Regions from separate parts of the Kitasatospora sp. NPDC059646 genome, predicted to be linked through region 3. Evidence: riboswitches for the same ligand, from Rfam matches in the RefSeq annotation. Region 3 holds a riboswitch; each other region holds the start of a gene.
The links. A riboswitch is a leader RNA that binds a small molecule or an ion and turns the genes downstream of it on or off. The one in region 3 is predicted to bind cobalamin.

Region 1: it holds a riboswitch for cobalamin, as region 3 does, so the genes downstream of both, ACFV1L_RS12635 (cobalamin biosynthesis protein) here and cobN (cobaltochelatase subunit CobN) in region 3, are expected to answer to the same signal.
Region 2: it holds a riboswitch for cobalamin, as region 3 does, so the genes downstream of both, ACFV1L_RS33180 (HoxN/HupN/NixA family nickel/cobalt transporter) here and cobN (cobaltochelatase subunit CobN) in region 3, are expected to answer to the same signal.
Region 4: it holds a riboswitch for cobalamin, as region 3 does, so the genes downstream of both, ACFV1L_RS27605 (ribonucleoside-diphosphate reductase subunit alpha) here and cobN (cobaltochelatase subunit CobN) in region 3, are expected to answer to the same signal.

What each region holds. Positions count from the first base shown of each region.
Region 1 covers NZ_JBHWDS010000014.1:73,346-76,763, reverse strand. Annotated here, with positions in the region: gene ACFV1L_RS12640 (alpha/beta fold hydrolase) at 1-185, opposite strand, end outside; cobalamin riboswitch at 1,046-1,193, shown strand; gene ACFV1L_RS12635 (cobalamin biosynthesis protein) at 1,225-2,163, shown strand; gene ACFV1L_RS12630 (cobyric acid synthase) at 2,594-3,418, shown strand, end outside.
Region 2 covers NZ_JBHWDS010000071.1:11,691-15,108, reverse strand. Annotated here, with positions in the region: gene ACFV1L_RS33190 (XRE family transcriptional regulator) at 1-60, opposite strand, end outside; gene ACFV1L_RS33185 (EamA family transporter) at 189-1,034, shown strand; gene ACFV1L_RS33180 (HoxN/HupN/NixA family nickel/cobalt transporter) at 1,075-2,214, opposite strand; cobalamin riboswitch at 2,212-2,406, opposite strand; gene ACFV1L_RS33175 (DUF6445 family protein) at 2,533-3,225, opposite strand; gene ACFV1L_RS33170 (Fpg/Nei family DNA glycosylase) at 3,310-3,418, opposite strand, start outside.
Region 3 covers NZ_JBHWDS010000001.1:274,122-277,539, forward strand. Annotated here, with positions in the region: gene ACFV1L_RS01245 (precorrin-8X methylmutase) at 1-362, opposite strand, end outside; gene ACFV1L_RS01250 (hypothetical protein) at 359-1,720, opposite strand; cobalamin riboswitch at 1,903-2,041, shown strand; gene cobN (cobaltochelatase subunit CobN) at 2,211-3,418, shown strand, end outside.
Region 4 covers NZ_JBHWDS010000047.1:27,675-31,092, reverse strand. Annotated here, with positions in the region: gene ACFV1L_RS27605 (ribonucleoside-diphosphate reductase subunit alpha) at 1-1,499, opposite strand, end outside; cobalamin riboswitch at 1,670-1,807, opposite strand; gene ACFV1L_RS27600 (GNAT family N-acetyltransferase) at 1,889-2,401, opposite strand; gene ACFV1L_RS27595 (helix-turn-helix domain-containing protein) at 2,671-3,418, shown strand, end outside.

The DNA.
Region 1 (3,418 bases), on a different contig from region 3:
GTGTCCGCGGTCGCCGTCAGCGTCACCCGCCCCGGCCCCAGCTCGTGCACCGTCACCGCCTGCGGCGGCGTGGCCGCGGACGGCTGCACCACCCGGTCCGACACCTTCCGGCCGAGCAGCAGGAACGCCCCCGCTCCGGCCCCTGCGGCGGCTGCTGCGACAACGGCGGCGGTTCCCCAACGCATGGCGGTCTCCCGAGTGCTGACGGTCCAGTACCTCCAGTGCACCCGCCCCGGGGCCACTCGGCGAATCGGCGCGCTTTCACGGCTGGGCCATACGGTGCTCCGACGGCGACCTTCGGATCGGGTTCCGCACTGCTGCGAAGGGTGGGAGCAGCACGAAAGCCCACCGGCGCGACGGAAGTGTCCGCCTGTACGGCAACGAACCGCCGTCGGTCGACGCCCCGGAGGAGGTTGCCCGAACGGCGATCCTGCACGGGCCTCCGACCTCGCCCGGCGATTCCGGAGGAGGGGTGGATCCGCAGCGCAGTGGGAATTCAGCACACGAATCGCCGCCCGGGGCGCGACCGTTCCCGAATCCCTGTTTCGGGACAGTCCGGAGACGGCCGCTGCCGATGCCCGAGTCCCTTTCCGAAGGCTCTCCAAGTCCGTCGATCAGCACGGTGTCGAGGCCGGGGAGAACGGTGTCCGACTGTCCGCCGAGGGCGTGCGGCGACTTCGGCAGTTCGGTCACCGGGAGGTCTTCCTCCTCCGGCTGGCCGGAGAAGTGCCGGCGGACGCGGACGCCGAATTGCCGGCCCGCATGCTCGAACGATTCCGCCAGTTCCGGGGGGCGCGCTGCCCGCCTGCTCGAATCACCAGGAGCTTTCGTCTCCGGGCTGGCGCGCCGTCAGTGCACCCCTGACGCCATCCGCGACATTCCACTGCTGCGCGCCCGCTGCCCGCATGTCGGCGCTGTCGTCCCCGCCGGAGGATGATCGTCGATCGGCCGGAGGCGAGCTGGTCGTCCTCGTGCGGTCCCAGTGGGTGGGCCGTCGGGCGGCGACGGTGTGTGACCAAACGCTCCGTCGCGTCGGTTGACTGGCCGGAAGTGGGCGTGGTGGGATCTTCGGGCCAAACGGAGGTAAACAGAGGAAGCCGGTGCGAGTCCGGCGCGGTCCCGCCACTGTGACCGGGAACCCCACGAGGGGTGACCGGAAGTCAGGAGACTCTGGCCTTCGTTCCGTCGATCCAGGGCGCGGACCCTGAGTGAGGACACGACGCCATGCGGGCTGCCCCGTACCTGGTGGGCGCGGTCGCGGGATACCTCGCGGACGCCCGACTGGGCGACCCCCGGCGCGGACACCCCGTCGCCCTGTTCGGCACCGCCGCGACCCGACTGGAGCGCCGGCTCTGGCGCGACCACCGCGGTGCGGGCGCGGCGTACACCGCGATCGCGGTCGGCGCCGTCGCGGGCGGTGCGGCGCTCGCCGCGCGGGCCGTACGGCGTTCGCCCCTGGCCTCGGCGGCGCTGACGGCCGGCGCGACGTTCACCGTCCTCGGCGGGACGTCGCTCTCCCGGGAGGCCCGGACGATCGGACGGTCGCTGGCGGACGGCGATCTGACGGCCGCTCGGGAACGCCTCCCCCACCTGTGCGGCCGCGACCCGTCCGGGCTGGACGAGCAGCAGATCGCGCGGGCCGTGGTGGAGTCCGTCGCGGAGAACACCGCCGACGCCGTCGTCAACGCGCTGGTGTGGGGCGGCATCGCGGGCACGCCCGGGCTGCTGGCGTTCCGGGCGGTGAACACGCTGGACGCGATGGTGGGGCACAAGTCCGCCCGCCACCGTCGCTTCGGCTGGGCCTCCGCCCGCCTGGACGACGTCGCCGGGTGGCCCGGCGCGCGGCTCACCGCACTGCTGACGGTCGCCGCGTCCGACTCCCCGTCGCGGGCCTGGCGGGTCTGGCGGCGGGACGGCTCCGCCCATCCCAGCCCGAACGCCGGCCAGGCCGAGGCGGCCTTCGCCGGTGCGCTGGGCGTCCAACTGGGCGGCACCCTCCGCTACGGCGACCGCGTCGAACACCGGCCCGTCCTCGGCGCGGGCCAACCCCCCGTGGCCGTCCCCGACATCGAGCGGGCCTGCCGACTCTCCCGCCGCGTCGGCCTCCTCGCCCTGGCCGCCACCGCCGGCGCACGGTTCGCAGCCGCCGCGTGGCGCAAGTGACCGCGACGCAGGGTGGCCTGTCGCTGCGACCGGCGACGGGCTGCTTCGGTGGGCTCGCCACCGCGACGCGCAGCGAGACGGCCGCGGGCGGGCGGAAGGTGCAAGTGGCTGTGCGGTGCCGGGGTTTCGGTGTTGGGTCCTCTGCCTCGCGCAGTCGCCCCTGGCGCTCGCGGGAGCGGGCGGCCGCACAGGCGGCGGGTGCCTTCGGCATGCGCGGCGCAATGGCCGCGGGCGGGCGGAAGGTGCAAGTGGCTGTGCGGCGCCGGGGTTTCGGGGTTGGGTCTTCCGCCTCGCGCAGTCGCCCCTGGTGCTCGCGGGGGCGGGCGGCCGCGGAGCAGGTGGGCGGGGCTTGCGGTTCGGGGCGGTCGTGGCGGGGCTTGGCGGCTGCCGGTTGGGTTCTTGTTTCTCGGTTCTTCGGAGGAGGTCGTCCGTGAGTGGGGCGTTGTTGGTGGCCGGGACGACTTCGGATGCCGGGAAGAGTGTGGTGACGGCGGGGATCTGCCGGTGGCTGTTGCGGAAGGGGGTGAGGGTGGCGCCGTTCAAGGCGCAGAACATGTCGTTGAATTCGTTCGTGACGGCCGATGGGGCGGAGATCGGGCGGGCGCAGGCGATGCAGGCGCAGGCGGCGGGGGTGGAGCCGGAGGCGGCGATGAATCCGGTGCTGTTGAAGCCGGGGGCGGACGGCCGGAGTCAGGTGGTGCTGATGGGGCGGGCCGTGGCGGAGGTCGGGGCGCTGGACTACCGGGATCGGAAGCCGGTGCTGCTGGAGCGGTCGTTGGAGTGTCTGGCGGACTTGCGGTCGCGGTTCGACGTGGTGGTGTGCGAGGGCGCGGGGTCTCCGGCGGAGATCAACCTGCGGGACCGGGACATCGCGAACATGGGGTTGGCGTCGGCGGCGCGGCTGCCGGTGGTGGTGGTCGGGGACATCGACCGCGGCGGGGTGTTCGCGTCGATGTTCGGGACGCTGGCGCTGCTCTCGGCGGACGACCAGTCGCTGGTCGCGGGCTGGTTCGTGAACAAGTTCCGCGGTGATGCCCGGCTGCTCGCGCCGGGGTTGACGATGTTGCGGGAGTTGACGGGCCGTCCGGTGCTGGGGACGTTCCCGATGCTGCAGGGGCTGTGGCTGGACGCGGAGGACTCGCTGGATCTGGCCTCGGTGGCGGCGCGGCCGGCGGCGGGCGGGCCGGTGGGGGCGGAGGTGTTGCGGGTCGCGGTGGTGCGGTTCCCGCGGTTGTCGAACTTCACGGACGTGGAC
Region 2 (3,418 bases), on a different contig from region 3:
GGTGCGCAGCCGCTTGAGGTTGCGGGCGAGGGCCTGGGTGACGAGGTCGGGTTCCGGCACGCTTGAGTCCAATATTCTGGTTGGGGCAGTTCAGTGGATTGCACTATGCTGCGGCAGCACGAGAGATCCACCGACTGTACTGCGGAGTACACCATGCTGCCCCCGTCCGTACCCCCCGGCACCGCCTCGTGAGCGCCGGCCTCGCGCTGCTGGCCAGCCTGCTCTGGGGCGTCGCCGACTACGGCGGCGGCGCGATCACGCGCCGGCTGCCCGCGCTCGGCGTGGTGGTGCTCTCCCAGACCGCGGCCGCCGCGGTCCTCGCGGTGGCCGTCACCGCCACCGGCGGCTGGGCGGACGCCGGGCCCGCGCTCTGGTACGCCGTCGCGGCCGGGGTGATCGGGCCGTTCGCACTGCTCGCCTTCTACCGGGCGCTGGCGCTCGGGCCGATGGGCGTGGTCTCGCCGCTGGCCACCGTCGGCGTGCTGGTGCCGATCGGTGTCGGACTGTTCCTCGGCGAGCGGCCCGCAGCCGTCCAGGGCCTGGGCATCGTGGTGGCGGTCGCCGGCGTCGCGCTGGCGGGCGGCCCGCAGCGCGGCGGGCCGGCGGTGAGCCGCCGGGTGCTGGTGCTCACGCTGTCCGCCGCGTTCGCGTTCGGCGCGGTGCTCGCGCTGATCGCGCACGCCAGCGCCGGCGGCGGCCTGCTGCTGACGCTGTGCGTGCAGCGGCTGACCAACGCCGCCGTCGGCATCGGCATGCTGGCCGCCGCGGCCCGCCGGGAGCCGCTCGGGCTGCGCGGCGCGGCCCGCTCGCTGCCCGCGCTGACCGCGGTCGGCGTCGCCGACGTGGCCGCCAACGGCCTGTACGCCGCCGCCACCCACCTGGGCTCGGTGGCGGTGGCGGCCGTCCTCGCGTCGCTCTACCCGGTGGTCACGGCGCTGATGGCGCGCGGCCTGCTCAAGGAGCGGCTGCTGCGGATCCAGGTGGTCGGCGCCGGCCTGGCGGTGGCCGGAACGCTGATCCTGGCGGCCGGTTGACGCGGCGTCGGGCCGCGCCGGTACCGGCCGCCGTTCCGGCTCAGGCCCCGGCGAACGCCTTGGAGCGGCGGGCGATCCGCCAGTAGGCGATCGCCGCCGCCCAGACCACCACGAACAGGCCGACGATCACGAAGCCCACGTTGTCCAGGCCGAGCCCGGCGATCCAGCCGGAGACCGGGTCGTCCAGGCCGAGCTTGTCGTGCAGGACGGCGACCAGCTCGATGGTGCCGATCACGAACGCCACCGCGATCGACAGCCCCGTGATCGTCAGGTTGTAGTACACCTTGCGGACCGGGTTGGAGAACGCCCACTGGTAGGCGAAGTTCATGAACGTGCCGTCCAGGGTGTCGAACAGGCTCATCCCCGCGGCGAACAGCAGCGGCAGGCAGACGATCGCGTACCAGGGCAGGCCCGACGCCGCGCCCGAGCCCGCCATCACCATCAGGGTGACCTCGGTGGCCGTGTCGAAGCCCAGGCCCAGCACCATGCCCACCGGGAACATCTGGCCCGGCCGGGTGATCGAACGGGTCGCCCGGCTCAGGATCCGGGCCAGGAAGCCCCGGGAGTCCAGGTGCTTCTCCAGCTCGGCCTCGTCGTACTCCCCGGCCCGCATCGCCCGGAACACCCGCAGGATGCCCAGCAGCGCCACCAGGTTGAGCGCCGCGATCAGGTACAGGAACGCACCGGACGCGGTGGTGCCGATGGTGCCCAGCACCTGATGGGTCGTCGAGTCCTCGTCCATCAGGGTGCCCGCCAGTGCGGCGCCGCCGGCCACCAGCCCGGCCATCACCACCACCATCGAGGAGTGCCCGAGGGCGAACCAGAAGCCCACCGAGACCGGACGGCGGCCGTCCGCCATCAGCTTGCGGGTGGTGTTGTCGATCACCGCGATGTGGTCGGCGTCGAAGGCATGGCGCATGCCCAGGGTGTAGGCGGTGACGCCCAGCCCCACACCGAACACCTGGGTGCCGACCTGGTACTTCTCCGGCACCACCAGGAACAGCAGGGTTCCGAACGCGGCCACGTGCAGGGCCAGGATCACCGCCATCAGGCCGGCGGTGCGCACGGTGTCCTCGCGTCGCCAGCGGAAGGACGGCAGGGGGGAGCCCGGAACGTTTCCGGGCACGGTCGAATCGGACGCGGTCATCCGCGCATCACGCTCCAGCACCTCGTGGATCACTTCGTGAGATGCCGTGGCCGGTCTCCTGGCTGACGGGGTGTTCGGCGTCGGCGCCCGGCCTTCCCGGCCGCGGGGCCAGTGGCACGAGGTGGGAGCCGACGACTCCCCGATCACAGTGGCGAGGGCCGCTCCGGACTCCTGTGACGAGCACAGTGCACCGGCTTCCCGAACACCACGGCCCGACCACCGTAGAACCGGCGGCCGGACAGCGGCAAGGGCGGGCGCACGCGCCGCCGGGTGTCGAAGATCACTCGGGCCTCGCCGCAGGCCCGGATTGCCGCCCCGATTCGGCTGTCATCAGGGCTACTTGACGCTGCGTCAGGCCATCCAGAAGAAGACGCAGGTCATCCGCTTCTCCTCCAGCGTCGCGCCGTAGTACTCGGTGGCGGTGTGCATCAGGTTCGCGGTGTACAGCAGCAGCCGGTTGTACCGGTGCGGCACGGCCAGGTCCTCGGTGAACGAGTCCGGCGGGACGAAGCGGGTACCGAGCGCGTCGACCAGGTTGTTGTGCGGGGCGACCACCGTGTTCCCGCCGAGCCGGCCGCCCGGCAGGCTCTGCCGGTAGAAGCTGGTCCCGCACCGCTTGGGGACGTTCGGGTTCAGGTACAGCACGGCGGCGTACCGGCACAGCGACCGCGAATCGGTGTGCGGGCGCGGCTCGCACTCCCCCGCCCCCACCACCTGCACGCAGTTGTGGTTGAACGTGCCGCCCTCGGCCTCGCCCAGCGCCCAGATCCGCGGCACCTGCACGGTCTCCCGCACCAGCTTCTCGACGTGCGCCAACTCGTCCGGCTCCAGGCCGGGCATCGCCCGCAGCCCGGGCCACGACTCCGGCTTGTGCGGGTAGCCCTCGTCCCAGTCGGTCCGGGCCAGGTGCCGGGCGCGCACCGCGTCCGGGTCCGGAAGCACGTCGTCCAGCACCCAGTAGTCGCGCCCCTTGGTGGGCTTGCGGTACGGCAGGACCGGCAGGGCGGGGGCCGGGCGGTAGCCCCGGAACGGTTGTGCGGACATGGACCCGACAATAGGAGCGCGTTCCGGGACCCTCGACCAAGACCCGGTCAACCTTGCGTCAAGGCTTCCCGTGGTGACGGAGCGTCAGGACTGCTGGCAGCGCGGACACCAGAACAGGTTCCGGGCCGCCAACTCCTCCGTGCGCACCGGGGTTTCGCACACCAGGCAGGGCTGGTCCTGCCGCCGGTACACG
Region 3 (3,418 bases):
AGCTCCATGGCGGCGGCGCTGCGGGTGGTGCCCATGGCGCGGGCGAGTTCGGGCACCGTCGGGTCGGTGAGGGTGCAGATCACCTCGTTGTCGGCGGGCAGCCGCTTGCGCGTCACCCCGCTGGCGACCATGTTGACGTCGCACAGGACGGGCGCGCCGGCGTGCAGGGCGCGGCGGGCGTCGGCGACCACGTTCGGCGACCAGAGCAGGTCCTCGACCAGGTCGGTCATGCCGCAGGCGTGGATCATCCGGACCGCGACCTGGGCGACGTCGGCGGGCAGCGCGGCGAGGTCGGCCTCGGCGCGGATGGTGGCGAAGGACTGGCGGTAGATGGCTGCGCCGTCCTTCTCGTAGTCGATCATGTGGTCCTCCGCCATTCGGCATTGCGCGCCTCGGCGACTGCCTCGGCCGTCTCGTATTCGCTGGTGGTGTCGTACGCGCGGGTGGTGGGCCGCACGGTGGTCGTCCCGTGCGCGCCGGTGCTGCCCGGGTCGGCCCGGGTGGTCTCGCGGCCCGGGCCCTCGACGGTGATGCGGTGCCCGGTGGCGGTGGCCAGCACGTCGACCCAGCGTCCGGCGGGGTGTCCGCAGCGGCGTTCGCAGCCGGACCAGTGCACGGGCAGGCCCTCGGCGGGGACGGCGGCGATCGCACGGGCCGCCTGCGCGCGGACGTCGGCAAGCGCTTTCCCGCAACCCGGCTGCCCGGTGCAGGCGGTGACGCCCTCCCAGGGGCCGCCGGACTCGGTCCGGAAGCCCGCGGCGGCGAGCCGCGGCAGCCACTCGGGCCCGGCGCCGGGCACCACGGCGCCGCGCCACGGGGTGAGCCGCACACTCGGTGCGCCGTCCGGGCCGAGGGCCTCCGCGAGCAGTCGCCACTGGCCGCTGCCGGCCCGCCCGAACCGCAGCCCGACCGAGACGGCACCGGCCGTTACAGCGCCGGCCGCCCTCGCACCACCGGACCCCGCGTCACCGGACACCGGGCCGCCGGGGACGACCCCCAGCGGGGGCCGCTCACCGGCGAATCCCGGCAGCGGCACGTCCCCTTCCGGCAGTTCGTCCTGCACTTCGCGCAGGTGCCAGGCGCGTCCGGCGGCCAGGTCGAGGAAGTGCCGGGCGGCGTCGAGCGCGGCGGGCACGGGGTGGTCGACGGCGGTGGCGCGGCGGGCGCGGCCGAGGCGCAGCAGGGCGCGCCCGCCGCCGACTGCGATCAAGGTCACATCGGCGTTGAGGGCGGCGGTGTCGCCGCGCCCGTCGTCGAGGGCGAACAGGAACTTGCCGGAGAGCCGGGCGGCCCACGGCGCGGCGCACAGCGCGGCGTCCAACTCCCTCACCCAGCCGGGTAGATCGACGTCGGTCCGGCCGCGTCCGTCGAGGCCGGCCAGCGGGGAGGCGACGATGTTGCGGACGCGTTCGTGGGTGTCGGACGGCAACAGGTCGACGGCGCGCAGCCGTTCGGCGAGTTCGGCGGCGCAGTGCTCGCGCAGGCCGCGCAGCTGGAGGTTGCCGCGGGAGGTGATCTCGACCTCGCCGTCGCCGAGGTCGTCCGCCGCGTCGGCCAGGACAAGGATCTGACGGCGCGTCAGATGGCCGCCGGGGAGCCGGAGTCGGGCGAGGTGGCCGTCTTCGGCGGGGTGCAGGCGGAGCGCGCCGGGGCAGGCGTCGGCGCGGCCTCGGTCGGGCCCGACGGAGGGTGCCTCGGAGGCGTCGGGTGTGGGTGGCATGGCGGCGAGCATACCCATGGCGGCGATTCGCGCCACCGTGCCGATCGCGCCGCGCGGGGCCGGGCGGGGGTGCGATTGCGCAGCTCAGGCCGGTGCCGGCCGGCGCCGTTCGCGGGCCGGGGGCGAATTCGGGTCGGCGGCGCAGGTCACACTCCCCCGACGGCCGATCAACCCGTACGATGCTGGCGGGCACCTCTCGGGGTGTCCGCTGCCAGCGACGGCACAGCGGAGGAAGTCCGGTGAGAATCCGGTGCGGTCCCGCCACTGTGACCGCGGCTCAGTGAGCCGTGGGAGCCAGGAACTCCGGCCGTCCTCCACTGCCCGGGGCGAGGACCCCGAGGAAGGTCCGTGCCATGCGCTGCCGCATGCCCGTTCTCCGGCGGGTGCCCGTGGGCTCCGTTCCCGGCGGGCCGTTCCGCGTCCTCGATCGTTCCTGTGCGCCCATCGCCGTGTTGTCCGCGCTGTTCGAGACGCCCGGGAGGGCTTTCGCATGATCCTGCTGCTGTCCACGTCCGACACGGACCTGCTGAGCGCCCGGGCGTCGAACGGCCCGGTGCCGTTCCGGTGGGGCAACCCGGCGCGCCTGGCCCCCGCGGACCTGCCCGAACTGCTGGACGGCGTCGAGCTGGTGGTCGTGCGGCTGCTGGGCGGCCGGCGGGCCTGGCAGGAGGGGCTGGACGTGCTGCTCGCCGGGCCGCGTCCGGTGGTCGTGCTGACGGGTGAGCAGGCTCCGGACGCGCAGCTGATGGAGCTGTCGACGGTGCCGGCGGGCATCGCGGCGGAGGCGCACGCGTACCTGGCGCACGGCGGCCCGGCGAACCTGGCGGAGCTGGGCGCGTTCCTGTCGGACACGGTGCTGCTGACCGGCCACGGTTTCGCGCCGCCGGCGTCCGCCCCGTCCTGGGGTCCGCTGGAGCGCACCGCCCGCACCTCGGAGGGCCCGTCCGTCGCGGTGCTGTACTACCGGGCGCACCACATGAGCGGCAACACGGCGTTCGTGGAGACGCTCTGCCGGGCGATCGAGGACCGGGGTGCGCAGGCCCGCGCGTACTTCTGCGCCTCGTTGCGCGGCGCGGAGCCGGAGTTGCTGGCGGAGCTGGGCGCGGCCGACGCGATCGTGACGACGGTGCTGGCGGCGGGCGGCACCCGGCCGGCCGACGCGCAGGCCGGCGGTGACGAGGAGGCGTGGGACGCGGGGGCGTTGGCGGCGTTGGACCGGCCGATCCTGCAGGCGCTGTGCCTGACCTGGTCGCGGGCGCAGTGGGAGGGCAGCGACGACGGGCTGTCGCCGCTGGACACGGCGACGCAGGTCGCCGTCCCGGAGTTCGACGGCCGGCTGATCACGGTGCCGTTCTCGTTCAAGGAGGTCGACGAGGACGGGCTGACGGTGTACGCGGCGGACGCGGAGCGGGCGTCGCGGGTGGCGGGGATCGCCGTGCGGCACGCCCGGCTGCGGCACACTCCGGCGTCCGAGCGGCGGCTCGCGCTGATCCTGTCCGCGTACCCGACCAAGCACGCGCGGGTCGGCAACGCGGTCGGCCTGGACACTCCGGCGTCGGCGATGCGGCTGCTGGAGCGGTTGCGCGCGGAGGGCATGGACCTGGGCGACAGTCTGCCGGGACTGCACACGGAAAGCGCTCTCCAGCACGACGGCGACGCGCTGATCCACGCGCTGATCGAGGCGGGCGGCTACGACCA
Region 4 (3,418 bases), on a different contig from region 3:
TAGAAGTTGATGTCGATCACGCGGTCGAGGAAGGTCACCGCGGTGCGGACGGTGGCGTCCAGGCGGTCCCAGTCCATCGCGTTGACCAGGTCGTCCGCCGAGGCGCCCGGGGCGACGTGCGCGCCCAGGTTGACCGAGCCCAGGTTGCAGACCGCGGTCTCGGAGTCGTCGGTGACCTCCAGGATCTCGGTGCACAGGTTCGAGGAGTGCACCGTGCGGCCCGGCAGCGCGGTCTGGTTGGCGGCCCGGTTGGAGGCGTCCTTGAAGGTCATCCAGCCGTTGCCGGTCTGCGCCAGGGTGCGCATCATGCGGGCGTAGAGGGTCTGCGCGGGGATGGTGCGCACGGCCTTGCCGGCCAGCTCGGCCTTGCGGTAGGCCTCGTCGAACTCGGCGCCCCACAGGTCGACCAGCTCGGGCACGTCCGCCGGGGAGAACAGCGACCAGTCCTGGTCGGCGTTCACCCGACGCATGAACTCGTCCGGGATCCAGTGCGCCAGGTTCAGGTTGTGGGTGCGGCGGGCCTCTTCGCCGGTGTTGTCGCGGAGCTCCAGGAACTCCTCGATGTCGGCGTGCCAGGTCTCCAGGTACACGCAGGCCGCGCCCTTGCGCCGTCCGCCCTGGTTGACCGCCGCCACGGAGGAGTCCAGGGTGCGCAGGAACGGGACGATGCCGTTCGACTTGCCGTTGGTGCCGCGGATCAGCGAGCCGCGGGAGCGGATCCGGGAGTAGGACAGGCCGATGCCGCCGGCGTGCTTGGACAGCCGGGCGATCTGCGCGTAGCGGTTGTAGATCGAGTCCAGGTTGTCCAGCGGCGAGTCCAGCAGGTAGCAGGAGGACATCTGCGGGTGCCGGGTGCCGGAGTTGAACAGCGTCGGGGAGCTGGTCAGGTACTCCAGGCGGCTCATCAGCCGGTACAGCTCGGCGACCTCGCGCACCGACTGCTCGGTGCGGCCGACCGCCAGGCCCGCGGCGACGCGCAGCAGGAAGTGCTGCGGGGTCTCCACGACCTTGCGGGTGATCGGGTGCCGCAGCAGGTACCGGGACTGCACGGTGCGCAGGCCGAAGTACTCGAAGCGGTCGTCGCCGGAGGCGTCGATCAGCGAGTCGAAGAGGGCGGCGTGGGAGGCGACCAGCTCGGCGGTCGCGTCGCCGATCAGGCCCTCGGCGTGGCCGACGGCGATCGAGGCGGAGAACGAGGTGACGCCCTGGGTGGCGGCCTCGTCGGCGATCTCCATCGCCAGCAGGCGGGCGGCCAGCTTCGAGTACTGCGGGTCCTCGGCGATCATCGACGCGGCGGCCTCCACGGCCAGCCCGCGCAGCTCGGCGAAGTCCGAGCCGGCGTGGCGGCCGCGCAGCGCGGCGGCGGCGACGTGGCCGGGGTCCACCTGGGGGAGGTCGGTGCTGCGGTCGGTGAGCAGCCGAAGCAGCGCCGCACCGGGGTCGGTGAAGGCGTCGGCGGATCCCTGGGACGGCAGGGTGACTGAGGCGGCGACGGTCAAGGCGCACTCTCTCCTGTGGCGGCGGCGGACGTGGCTCGGGGTGTCCGGTGGCGCGCGTGCGGCAGGGGAGGACGGCACGCCGAAACGCTCGATCGGCGCGCGAAAGACCCACCCCCGGCCCGCCCGCGAGGCCGGACGGCAAAGCTGTGCTGCATGGCGTCTGCGGGGATGCCGTGTCGCACACCGTCGGCAGGTCCTCGGACTGCGCGGGCGTCGCTACAGCCCGCTCACCGTTGCGGGGCAGTCCCGGACTCGCACCGGGTTCCCCTGCTCGACAGCGAGGTCGAGCATACATGTTGTGGCGGCTGGAGCTTGCGGCCCCAGATGTAGTAGCGCGTGTCGTGTCGGCGGTGCCGCGCGTAGACAACGGAAACCGTGCCGGAACCGCCTCAGAACCGCATCGAGTAGACCATCAGGTCCACCCCGGGAGCCGCCGTCCAGTCCCGTCCCGGGGTGCGGAGGAAGCCGAGAGCATCGTAGATCCGGTGCGCCGCGGTCATCGTCGGCCGGGTGGAGAACGCCATTCCGGCCAGTCCGAGTTCCCGGCTCCGGGCGATCGCCGCGGACACCAGCGCCCGGCCGACGCCGCGGCCGCGGGCCGCCGCGCCGACCGCCAGCATCCGGATCTCGCCCTCGTGCGGCAGCGCGACGTCCGCCCACGGGGTGCCGCCGACCGCGAAGGTCACGCAGCCGAGCACCGGCCCGTCGGCGCCGCCGACGGCGACCAGCAGCTCGGCCTCCCGGTTGCGCCGGGCGGTGTCCCGAAGGAGGTCGACGTAGCCGGAGTCGGGACGGGTGTGGCCGTCGCCGACGAAGGCTTCGACGGAGACCTCCCCGGCTCCGGCGAGGTCGCGGTCGAGGGCGCGGCGGACGAGCGGGCGGAGGTCGGTCGGGGAGGGCATTCGGCCAGTGTGCCGGACCGGCGGCGGCGCGGGTCGGCCAGGTCGGGGTCGAAGGGGTAGCCGGTCGGCCGGTGCCGGTCGTCGCGGCCGTGCCGGCCGTTGCGGTCCAGGTCGCGGCCGACCAGGACGCCGAGGAGTCCGAAGCTGCCGATGAGGCCCAGCAGGGCGAGCGCGGTGGTCATGGCTCCACTGTCCGCGCCGCGGCAGCCCGGCACGAGTGGCAGGAACGCAGCATTGCCACGAAATCCTGCCACTGCCATGCTGGGCGGATGCTGAAGAACGTCGCGGTGATCGTGCTGGAGGAGATCCACCCCTTCGAGCTGGGTGTGGCCTGCGAGGTGTTCGGCCTGGACCGCAGCGAGGCGGGCCTGCCGGTCTACGAGTTCGGCCTGGTCGGCGACCGGCCCGGACCGATGCGCACCCACGCCGGCTTCGACGTCCACGTGCCGTACGGCCCCGAGCGGCTCGCCGACGCCGACCTGGTGATCGCCACCGCCACCGGCATCCGCGACGAGTACCCCGCCGCGCTGTGCGAGGCCCTGCGGGCCGCCCACGACCGCGGCGCCCACCTGCTGTCGATCTGCTCCGGCAGCTTCCTGCTCGGCGCCGCCGGCCTGCTCGACGGCCGCCGCAGCACCACCCACTGGCAGTACGCCGACCTGATGGCCGAGCGCTTCCCGCTGACCACCGTCGAACCCGACGTGCTGTACGTGGACGACGAGCCGGTGATCACCTCGGCCGGCACCGCCGCCGGCATCGACGCCTGCCTGCACCTGGTGCGCAAGGTGCAGGGCGCCGAGGTGGCCCGGGCGATCGCTCGCCGGATGGTGGTCGCCCCGCACCGCGACGGCGGGCAGGCCCAGTTCGTCAACCGCCCGCTGCCCGAGGGCGACGGCGACTCGCTGGCCGGGGTGCTGGAGTGGATGCGGCACCACCTCGACCGGGAGACCAGCGTGGACGACCTCGCCCGGCTCGCCCACATGTCCCCGCGCACTTTCGCCCGCCGCTTCCAGCAGG